2 regions of the Lactiplantibacillus paraplantarum genome follow, and region 1 is predicted to be linked to the other one. Evidence: riboswitches for the same ligand, from Rfam matches in the RefSeq annotation. Region 1 holds a riboswitch; the other holds the start of a gene.

What was found. A riboswitch is a leader RNA that binds a small molecule or an ion and turns the genes downstream of it on or off. The one in region 1 is predicted to bind FMN.
Region 2: linked by a shared signal. The riboswitch ahead of ribD (bifunctional diaminohydroxyphosphoribosylaminopyrimidine deaminase/5-amino-6-(5-phosphoribosylamino)uracil reductase RibD) and the one ahead of LP667_RS07840 (ECF transporter S component) in region 1 are both predicted to bind FMN.

The regions. Positions count from the first base shown of each region.
Region 1 is NZ_CP032744.1:1,621,529-1,627,421, reverse strand. It holds gene LP667_RS07855 (segregation and condensation protein A) at 1-48, shown strand, start outside; gene scpB (SMC-Scp complex subunit ScpB) at 35-634, shown strand; gene LP667_RS07845 (pseudouridine synthase) at 634-1,350, shown strand; FMN riboswitch at 1,405-1,526, shown strand; gene LP667_RS07840 (ECF transporter S component) at 1,649-2,233, shown strand; gene LP667_RS07835 (YpbB family protein) at 2,566-3,612, shown strand; gene LP667_RS07830 (RecQ family ATP-dependent DNA helicase) at 3,599-5,038, shown strand; gene LP667_RS07825 (LysM peptidoglycan-binding domain-containing protein) at 5,100-5,732, shown strand; gene cmk ((d)CMP kinase) at 5,767-5,893, shown strand, end outside.
Region 2 is NZ_CP032744.1:1,225,330-1,231,222, reverse strand. It holds gene LP667_RS05880 (bifunctional 3,4-dihydroxy-2-butanone-4-phosphate synthase/GTP cyclohydrolase II) at 1-498, opposite strand, end outside; gene LP667_RS05875 (riboflavin synthase) at 500-1,102, opposite strand; gene ribD (bifunctional diaminohydroxyphosphoribosylaminopyrimidine deaminase/5-amino-6-(5-phosphoribosylamino)uracil reductase RibD) at 1,103-2,170, opposite strand; FMN riboswitch at 2,327-2,457, opposite strand; gene LP667_RS05865 (YfhO family protein) at 2,686-5,247, shown strand; gene LP667_RS05860 (integral membrane protein) at 5,490-5,893, opposite strand, start outside.

The sequences.
Region 1 (5,893 bases):
CCGATTCATTTATATTTACGACAGGATGAACAGCATGACGAACATTGAACAAATTGAAGGATTATTATTTGTGGCGGGTGATGAAGGCATCACAGTTGCTGAGATTGAGCACGCCACGGGATTTGCCAAACCGGCGATTACGACGATGCTGACACAACTGGCTACGAAGTATCAGCAAGACGCAGACAGTGCGTTAATGATCTTATCGACGGCGAATACTTACCGATTAGCGACCAAGTCTGAGGTGGCCTCAGTATTAAAACGGTACTTTGAGGCTCCCTTAACGACCAGTCTGTCACAAGCTTCGTTGGAAGTGTTAGCCATTATTGCGTATCGGCAGCCATTGACGCGAATTGAGATTGATGAGATTCGCGGTGTGCATAGTGGCTCAACGATTCAAAAACTCGTTTTGCGGCAGTTGGTGACTGAGACGGGGCGCTTGAATGAACCGGGACGACCAATCCTATATGGCACAACGGAGCTATTTTTGGATTACTTTGGGCTAAAATCTTTGGATGATTTACCAACGATTGATTTGGCCGCGTTAAGTGACGCTGAACATCCGGCGCCGGAGACGGACCTCTTTTTAAATGCATTTCAAGATAAATTACAAGCAGAACGTGAGGATAAATAATGGCAGAACGATTACAAAAAGTGATGGCGGAAGCAGGAATTGCTTCGCGGCGTAAGTCAGAAGTGTTGATTACGTCTGGCCATGTTAAGGTTAATGGGACGACTGTCACCACGCTTGGTGTCAAAGTTGAACCTAGTGACCGTGTCGAAGTAGATGGCGTGCCGTTGAATGCGGAAAAACTCGTGTATTATTTATTTTATAAGCCACGGGGGGTCGTGACGACGGTTCATGATGAAAAAGGCCGTAAGACGGTGCTGGACTTTTTTGAAGATGTGTCTGAACGAATCTACCCAGTGGGGCGGTTAGACTATGATACATCAGGTTTATTGATCATGACTAATGACGGCGCCTTAGCAAATCGGTTAACTCATCCAAAGTACGAAGTCAAGAAGACTTATTTGGCTAAAGTCGAAGGGGTGCCAACGAATGCTGATCTCAAGCAATTACGCTTAGGGGTTGAAATCGATGGCCGTAAAACGGCACCGGCCAAGTCGAATCTGTTAGATAGTGATCATAAGAAAAATAATGCGCTAGTCCAATTAACAATTCACGAAGGCCATAACCACCAAGTAAAGAAAATGTTAGCGGCGGTTGGTCATCCAGTGACTAAGTTAAAGCGTGAACGTTATGGGGTCCTCGACTTGCAGAGTTTACAACCTGGGGAGTACCGAAAATTGAAGCCAATTGAAATTAGTAAGTTAAAAGGTGAACGATAGCGCTTGCATTTTTGGACGAAAGCCGTTAAAATGAATTTGTAAAAATAAATATTGGTTCATCTTCAGGGCAGGGTGTAATTCCCGACCGGCGGTAATAACCCGCGACCTATGCGGCTGCATAGTGATTTGGTGTAATTCCAAAGTCGACAGTAAAGTCTGGTATAAAGAAGATCGAGCTTATTTGCCAAGCGTTGCAAGTAAGTCCGCCCGGATGACAGTTAGTGTGATTGGGTGGACTTTTTTTGTTTGAACAACTGGTAATGCGGTTCATTGAAGATGACCCATAGGAGGGTGCGTTATGCAACATACAACGTTACACCGACTAGTGGGCATAGCCTTACTCGGTGCCATTGCGTATATTTTAATGTTAGTGGAGTTTCCGATTTTACCGATTGCGCCATGGATGAAGATTGATTTTTCGGATATTCCGATTCTAATTGGTCTGTTTCTTTTTGGTGTGGGGGGTGCGTTCGTCATCACCATTATCAAGTTGCTGCTTCATTCAGCGATGATGGGGTTTGCCATCTATGATTTAATCGGTTCCCTAGCTAGTTTTCTGGGAACGGCAGTGCTGATCTTAGCCTTTGCGCTAGTGCTGCGTTATTATCGTGGTAATCCTAAGTGGCGAATGCCCGTGGCAATTGCGGTGGCGACAATTGGTCTAGTGGTCATTGAATCGTTAGCCAACTTGACGTTCGTCTTGCCATTCTACTTGCAGGTGATGGGGATGAAGCTCAGCATGTCGTTGAATACGGTTGTGCTAGTGGCTGTGATTCCGTTCAATCTAATCAAGGGACTGTTAGTCGGTAACGTCTTCTGGCTGGTCTATCAACGGCTAGCTAAATGGTTAGGCAACCATAATCAACTTATGAGCCGAATTTAATCAAAATAATTGGGGTGGTCACTAATTGCGTAACTGCAAGGTGACTGCCTTTTTTATTGGTCGCCATCGTGATATTCTTAAATACGCGTAGTGTTGATCAATCATGGGCCCAGCCTTTATCGCAACTAGTTTTTAAATGCGTACTTGGTAATGGCTGATACAGGATGCATTGAAAGGTTTTTTATCTTACTAGAAATGCTTGGAAGCTAGTGACTGAGCGGCTTAATTTATCCTTTGCTAGTAGCTATTAGCTGGGCATCCATGACTTTGAAAAATATCCGGTGATCGTTTAAATAAAAGTATCAACAAAATACTTGGAGGGAGGACTCACCGTGTTTACAGACTACGTTCTATTGTTATTCAGTCCGACACCGCGACGGGCAAAGGGGTTGTTCAATGTGTTGCGTGGTCGCCGCACGGTCTCAACACTTTTTGCCGGGTTGACAGCAGGGTGTTTAGAACTACTTGACAGCTGGCACGGTGTCCCCTTAGAAGACTTCATGGCAGCGACTGCTGTCCTAGAAGAAAATGGGCAATTAGTCAGTACGGCAACGGGATGTTGGCAATTAACGCCGGCTGGTGAGCAGCGCCAAGCAAAATTGCGACAAACGTTATACTTACCTCAAGCTTTCCAGGCGTTTCAAACGACGGACGTTCGTCGCTTTATGGCTATTAGTCAGCTAGCACTGCAAGTAGTTTCTGAATTAGTTCATCATGATCGTCATTACTATCCGGTGACGACTGATCCGGGCATCCAAGCACAGGTCAAGCGCTGGTTACGACAACAACCGAAGTCGGAGCTTGGTGGCCAAGTTCATGCAGCGCTGACGGCTTTCTTAACGAGCCTGTCGGTACCAGATTTGCCGACAGTGTTTGTCCAAGGCTTAACGGGTTATCAAGAACCAGGCCTTACTAATGAACAATTAGCCGAACAATTAGGCCGTCAGCCGCTCGAAACCGGCTTGATGCGGACGGATGCTATTTGTCAATGGATCAATTGGCTGCAACAACATCAAACAACCGATCCATTGTGGAATCTATTGGCACCTTTAAAGCAATCTAGCGCGATCAGTAAAAGTGCCTGGCAGACGTATCAAGCTTTTGTCAAGACTAACCAACTGGCAACAATTGCACAGACGAGGCGCTTGAAATTAAGTACGGTTCGGGAGCACTTGCTAGAAGTTGCAATCTGGTTACCCCAGTTTCCGTTTGAGTCGGTGCTAAGTAGCACTTTGATGCAGCAGTTGACCACTATTTTTGTCAATCGCCCCGATATTGCGAACTGGTCGTTTCAAGATGCACAAGTTGCAATGCCTACCTTAGATTTTTTTGAGTTCCGGCTATTTCAAATTATGAGGTGTCACCATGTCAGAGGATGAGTTATATCAGTTATTAAAAACAAAGTATGGCTTTAACGAATTTCGGCCTGGTCAATTAACGGTTATCCAGAAATTGTTAGCGGGCCAAGATGTTTTGGCCGTATTGTCAACGGGGACTGGCAAATCGCTGATTTATCAACTAGTCGGGGCTGCGTTGCCGGGACTTGTTGTGGTAGTGTCACCACTTATCTCGTTGATGCAAGATCAGGTGGCCCGTTTGAACTATCAGGGCGAAAAACAAGTCGCGGCCCTAACATCACAGTTAGACTATGGTGCTCGTCAGCGGTTACTGAATCATTTGGCACAAATAAAATTCTTATTTGTTTCACCAGAAATGTTAGGTCAAGATGTGATTCAAGCAGCACTGATGCAAGTGCCATTAGCACTGTTAGTCATCGATGAGGCGCACTGCATTTCAACTTGGGGCCCGGATTTTCGCCCGGATTATCGACGTCTCGGCCACATTCGCCAGCAATTAGGCTCACCGCGAACACTAATGTTAACCGCAACGGCAACACGGCAAGTCCGGCAAGATATTGTGACACAACTAGCTGTTCCTAGCGCGCAGCAAGTCTTATATTCGGTTAACCGTCCTAATATTTATTTGGCGGTTGAACAAGTTAACGATGAAGCTAGCAAACGGGCTACCTTACAACATTTAGTGACGAGCACTCGCGGGCCAGCAATCGTCTATTTTACTTCCAAACGGCAAACTGACTTAATTGCTGAATGGTTGCGGACAACGACAACCTTACGAGTGGCTGCTTATCATGCGGGCTTAGCGGCTGATGACCGCTTTAAAATCCAACAGCAATTCATGGCGGGGCAATTGGATGTTATCTGTGCAACGTCGGCGTTTGGGATGGGGATTAATAAAGCGGATATTCGCTTAGTGATTCACTATCATTTGCCAACGACTTTAGCTGATTATGTTCAGGAGATTGGTCGCGCGGGCCGGGATGGTCACCAGGCGATGGCCATCATGCTCTATGCACCAGGGGATGAGAATCTTGTGCGTAATCTGAACGAATTGACGGCTGCCACGCCTAACGAGATCCAGCAAGATTATGCACGTTATCAAGCGAAACAACCCCCGGTCGATGACCGTAGTACGGTCTTGCAATCGTACTGGCAGCAGGGGGCGACACCAGCGATGGTTGCAACGATTTTTGCTGATCGGCAAGTTGCGAAGGAACGTGAACTGCGGGCTTTGATGGTCTATGTGCAAACAACAACTTGTCATCGAGCTGTGATGTTAGCTTATTTTGATGAGTCCGCAGTTCCACATACGGCACAATGTTGTCAACTTGCTGGTGAACCACTGCCACTGACCGCATTAGGGTTGACGGCGGTCAGAGCAGTTACGACGACACCAACAATATCGTGGGAGCAACGCTTAGCTCAATTGTTTTTACTAAATTCTTAAAGAAATCAATTCAGGGTTATGTTACAATATTGATTGAAAGTTTTTTGAGGAGGAACACCCTATGAGTCAAAAAAATGAGAATGACAAATCCCAAGCGGATAAGCCGTGGGACAAAACTTTTGAAGACGATCGGGATGACTCGGGCAACTTATCGCGAACTCAAAAACGAAAACAAGACAGTAGCAACTCAACATTAACGACCGTTTTAGTGGTCTTGATTTTGTTGCTTGCTTTGGCGCCAATTGGCTATTTTTTGGTGAAAAAGAATTCGCTTAATAATCCGCAACAGACCGAACAAGTTGCTAGTTCGAGCTCGAAAAAGTCATCGGCCAGTGTTGCTGACAGCAAGTCTTCGGTTGCTGCTAGCAAGAAAAAAGCGGCCGCATCGTCGAAAAAAGCTGCTGCCAAGAGCAGTAGCTTGGCATTGGCTAGCTCTAAAGCAGCCAGTTCCAAGGCGGCTAGTTCAGCCGCTGCTAGTTCAAAAGCAAGTGCGAGTACTGAAGACAGTAGCAGTACTAGCAGCAGTAGCTCCTCAGAATCATCTTCAAGCGCCAAGTACGTCACGGTAGAAGCCGGTCAAGGGGTCTACCGGGTCGCTACGAATGCTGGAATTTCAGTGGATAAATTGTTAGAGCTAAATGGTTTATCATCTGGGGCAACGATTTCAGCTGGTCAACGGTTACGTGTCCGTTAATACACGATTTTTGCAGATTGTGAGGGGTTAGTTAATGGCTAAGCAAGCATTACAGGTGGCCATCGATGGTCCGGCTTCAGCTGGCAAGAGTACCGTAGCCAAACTAGTTGCAAAACGGTTTGGCTATATTTATGTTGATACGGGTGCGATGTACCGAGCAG
Region 2 (5,893 bases), 400 kb from region 1:
TTTGATTACTTCACAAATATAGGCCGCAGGGGTCCCGCCTGCCAGTTGAGCCAACGTTACTGCCGCCTCAGTATGCCCCCGTCGAGCTAACAAACCACCAGACCGTGCAATCAGCGGAAATACATGTCCGGGATGGTAAAAATCAGTGGCTTGGCTATCTGGATCGGCTAACGCCTGAATCGTCGTCGCACGATCAGCCGCAGAAATTCCCGTTGACGTCGTATGATGATCTGTCGAGACCGTGAATGCCGTGCCAAATGCATCGTGTCCACTCGTCATCGGGGTTAGATGAAGTCGTTCAGCAATGCTTGGAGCCATCGGGACACAGAGTAAGCCTCGTGCTGACGTAATCATTCGATTTACCGTTGCAGTCGTCGCTTGAGCTGCCAACCCGACCATGTCACCTTCCGCTTCACGTGTCTCATCATCCGCAACAATAATTAATTCACCGCGTTTCAAAGCAGCTAGTGCCTGCTCCACTTTATTCATCGTATCCATCTTAATGACTCCCTTCCAAAGCTAACTGTCGGGCCAAGTACTTGCCCAAGATATCTGTTTCAACATTGACCATATCGCCAACTTGCAAGTTACTTAACGTCGTGACCGCTTGCGAATGTGGAATTAGATCCACCTCAAATGCCGTATCCGTAGCGGTCACGACCGTCAAACTAACCCCATCGATGGTAATCGATCCCTTAGTCACAACTAGCGCTCGATACGCTGATGGTAAACTAATCAGCAAGCGAAGTGCATGCGCATCGGGAATACGCTGTTGCACCCGACCACAATAGTCAACGTGGCCCTGAACAATATGGCCATCTAAATGATCGTTAACTTGCAAGGCCCGTTCTAAATTTACTTGTGAACCTACCACCAGCGCCATTAAATTTGTTCGGCGCATCGTTTCAGGCATTACTGCGACACTAAATGCATCTGGCTGCAGTATCGTTACCGTCAGACAAATCCCATTAATTGCAATACTATCGCCAATTTTAAGACTAGGTGTCACGATAGTCGGTGCTGTGATGGTAAGTGTCATTTCCAATGCCTGCTGATGGACTTGGCTGACCCGTCCTTTCGTCTGAACAATTCCTGAAAACATTTACTCGCCTTCCTTTCGAACGGCACGTAGCCGCAAATCAGTTCCTAACCACGCTAGCTCCGGTCGTTCAAATACTAACGATTCCGTTGCGGGCGCACCCGTCACGGCTGGCAAGCCCGCACCGCCAATCATGGTCGGCGCCAAATAGCTGATCCATTCATCAACTAGTGCAGCCGCAACAAACCCTGCTTGGATATGGGCTCCGCCTTCAACTAACAGCGACTGCCAGCCTTGTTCAACACACAACTGGCTGATGGCTGCGGGTGACCAGTCACCAATTAACACGTGCACATTTGCGCTAGCTTGGAGTTGCTCATCACTAGCAGCGGCGTGACGGCAAAGCAACCATGTGGGCGCTTGACCATCACGAACGAGTCGGTGTTGTAGGGCCACCGTACTCGACTCCAAGACCACTAATCGAACCGGTGGCTGAGACATCGCTATTAGCCGGACGGTCAACTGGGGATCATCAATCGTCAGCGTCCGCTCACCAATCAAGATGGCCTGAAACTGTGACCGTAATCGCTGACTATCAACGTAACTGGCATGATTAGAAATCAATGTTCGACGTGGTGCTCCCGAATTAATTTTGCCGTCCAGTGTCATCGCGGTCTTAAGGGTGACCCATGGTCGTTGTTGCGTATAAAAATGGTTATAATGCGGATTCAGCTTTCGAACCACATCTGACATGCAACCTGTGATGACTTTGACGCCATGGTCCCGTAAATATTGGCGGCCCTGCCCCCCAACGAGTGGATGCGGATCCAATTGGCCAATCACGACTTGCTGAATTCCAGCATCGACAAGTTGTTCACAACACGGCGGTGTCTTCCCATAATGTGAGCACGGTTCCAAAGTGACAAATAACGTGGCCCCGCGTGCCTGTTCTGGCGTGACCTGTCGCAAAACATCCACCTCAGCATGGTCGCCACCAAAATAATGATGATAACCTTGAGCTAACACGTGGCCATCTTTGACTAATACGGCACCGACCCGCGGATTTTGATACGTTGCCACGCCAGCCAATTTGGCTTGATCGACCGCGAATTGCATAAAATCAGTTAACATTGGTTCACCTCCAACAAGATAAAAAAACACCCAATTATCAATAATCGATAATCGGGTGTGAATGTTCGCCAAATAGATTTCACCAGTAGGATCCAGCTAAATAAACCTGCTTAGAGGTCACTAGTAGCCACTACTGCCTAGTAAAATTCAAGCAATAATTTTCTTCTCCCATCCAGACTATACTGTCGGTCCCAGACTTGCACTGGGTCCACCGCTCACGCGGGTCACGGACTTCAACTTATGTTGTTACCGTCGGTCGGGAATTGCACCCTGCCCCGAAGAAATCGTATTCAGTTTTCAGTCTTAATAAAAACACTTTCTTAATCAATTGTCAATCAGTCACTTTATTTCAACCCCATTAACTACTGTGTTAAACTGCTTGCAAACTTTAATAAAAATGACAAATTTTAACATTAATAATTAATGTTTTTCAGAAAAATTTGGGCTTTTTTTAACTAATTTTCACGTCTCAGTAAGTTACAATGGAATTATTCTTAGTATCGGAGTTGGGTAAAATGTGGCATAATTATCAGACACGACGTTGGCAAGTGCCAGCGCTGTCAGGATTGATATCTCTTGTTATCATTGGCTTTGTCTTCCTAATTCAAGGAGTGACGCCCTTTGGTAACCATAATTTATTAATTAGTGATATGGGTGGCCAATACTTATCATTTTTTACCGCTTACCGGCATGCAATTTTAACGCATAGTTTTCAATTATATTCGTTTTCACAATCACTAGGTGGTAATGCGCTGCCTACGATTGCTTATTATTTATTAAGCCCATTTAACATTTTAATGGTTTTCTTTCCGGCCGTTAATTTGCCAACTGGCTTGAGCCTGCTCATCATATTAAAAATTGGACTGATTGCGGTCACCATGACGTGGTTTTTACAAGATCATTTTCGAACAAACTACTGGTCAACGGCCATCTTTGGGGTCGCATTCAGCCTATCGGGTTTCGTTGCCCTAAACTATTTTACAATCATGTGGTTAGATGCACTTATCTGGTTACCACTCGTCATCCAAGGGCTTGATTATCTGATCAGGACCGGTCATTCTGGCCGCTTCTTCGGTTGGCTATGGGTCAGTATTGTGACCAACTATTACTTAGGCTACATGACTTGCCTATTTGTTATTTACTATCTGATCTATCAACTATTTGAACATAAACAACCCCAAGATAGCCTGTGGCACATGATTAGTGTCCAACTCCGGCTCATTCGACGCGTCCTGGTGACCATGATACTCAGCGGTCTAAGCACGATGTTCATTCTGATACCGACGGGTTTAGGAATGTTGACCACTGCCAAAACCGCCGTCAAATTGTCTAATTATTGGCCAGTTCCCCAGTTCGGATCAGAAGTGTTCAGCCAGTTTGGGGTGGGCGCAGCCAATTTTGCAACGCGTCTGACACACGCACCTACCGTCTTTAGTAGTACCTTTGTATTACTACTAGTCTTAGCGTTTTTTGTTCATCCGCATATCACCACAGCGCACAAATGGCATGGTTTTGGCCTCTTGTTAGCACTTTTTCTTAGTATGGACATCCGCACCCTCGATACAATTTGGCACATGTTGCAAACACCAGCTGGTTTTCCATACCGCAACGCCTTCTTCTTCAGCTTCGTCCTAATCATGATGGGCTTTGAAGCCTGGTTGGCCGGGCCACGTCAGATTGCGCCCCATTGGCAGTGGTTGCTGCCGACACTAGTTGCGCTGGCGCTGATCATTGGTTGGCTGAGCCAACGATCAGCTCAGCATCCACTTGCGACTTTGAATCTTGCTCTTAGCCTAATTGCCGTGCTATTGACGGCTAGTGCCTTATTTGTCACTACCAAACGATGGCAAGCGCTAAGTTTAGCAGGTATCGTTGCACTTGAACTAGGAACAAATAGTACACTCATGATGGCTAAGTCGCCCTTAGGTAATCAGGCCAAATTCGTGACGGCTTATCGTACCGAATACCGACAGATGCAAGCTGTCAACGATCCCGACGGTCAATTATACCGGGTTGAAAATCAGAACACCTTGATCAACCAAGCCTATAATTACGATAGTAAATACCGCAACTATAACGATCCAATGCTCTTCAATTTTCATGACATCACCTATTACAGCTCCACTTTCGCCAACCAGACGCGTTTGATGTTAAAATCGCTGGGACTATTTTCCAAAAACGCGCGTCGGGTTAGTTCTGAGGGATTGAACCCCGTCACTGATCTGCTCTTAGATGTGAAATACGACGTACAACTCAACGCAGTCGGTCAGTCTAGGACCAGCCATCGGAGTTTAAACGGACTTGGCTTTGCAGTTCCGACTGCTTTCAGTCAACTAAAACTGCGTGCTAATAGTGCGATTGTTAACCAAGAACGGATCTTACAAAGCCTGCGACCAACTCAGAAGACCTATTTTGGCAACGCCGTTCAGCTCACCGATCATGTGTTTCATGATCCGCAAGCTAGCCGGTATCCTTATCTGCATACGATTAAGCTACGTATGACACGGACTGGATCGCTGTATTATAATGACACCCTAAGTCAGTCGAAGTTTACAACAATGCGGGTCAACGGTCATCTGGTACCAACCAAGTTCAATGCCAACGGTGAGCTAGTGCTCCGCTCGCTTGGTTATTTCGATAAAGGTGCCATAGTTACATTAACAGTTAAGCGCGACCAGCCAACCTTAGGACCGCACGTCCACTTGGCCAGCCTTGACCAGTCCCAGTTCGACCAGGTCAAACAACAACTGATGAGTAGCCGCTTCACCCCGACCTACCACGTTTCTGGAATTCACACAATCGTCAGTGGCCAGGTCACGAATCGGTCACATCAGCAATGGTTGTACGTCGCGATCCCAGCAGACAAAGGCTGGACTGCAACTGTTAATGGCACACGCGTCATCCCTAGGACTGTTATTGGCGGCATGCTGGCCTTACCGATCCGTGCGGGTCAGAATCAGATTCAGCTGACTTACCACGTTCCCGGATTGCTTGCAGGTTTACTAATTTCGCTAATTAGTGTACTGAGTTTTTGCGGACTCAGAATTTGGCAGCATCGCCACCCGGTCACCAGTTAATATTACCAAACTAAAAACCACCGTCTTACTGAGAATCATGATTCTCAGTAAGACGGTGGTTTTTAGTCTCCCAATTTTAAGGCCAATGAATTAGCCCAGCACTAACTAGTAGGAGCGACTTTTGCGATATAGCTAGGCAAGGGCTGTCACTTTAATTTCGAAAAGCATTGCCCGTGTCTACCGTTAATACCCCCCTTAACCAAAGGGGTAAGCACCAGCCGTTAAGGGTCCCGTTTCACTATTTATGCTTCGGTTGCTGGTCGTAATCGATGCAACGCTAGACTAGTTGCCACCAGCATCAATAAAACAACCGCCAAACTAATCGTCCCAGTCGTTAGCGTTTGCGGCTTAGACGTATGCCGCTTCACCACGTACTGCAAATAATCGTGTTGCTTGGCAGTTACCCGGCCAGTCACTGGACTGTAATTGGCCGTCATGACACCATAAGTCACGGAATGCTTACCGGTATTGCGAACCACTACCCGCATCCGTCCCGCGGCAGTCATCGGGTAATTTAACGTTGCTAATTTATTAGCAGGTCCCCGCCAACGTTGCACAGTCCGCTCTCCCTTGATCAACGAAATTGTGACGACTCCCCGTGACGCTATTGGTTTCAATTGTAAGACGTTATTGCGGCCACCCGTCA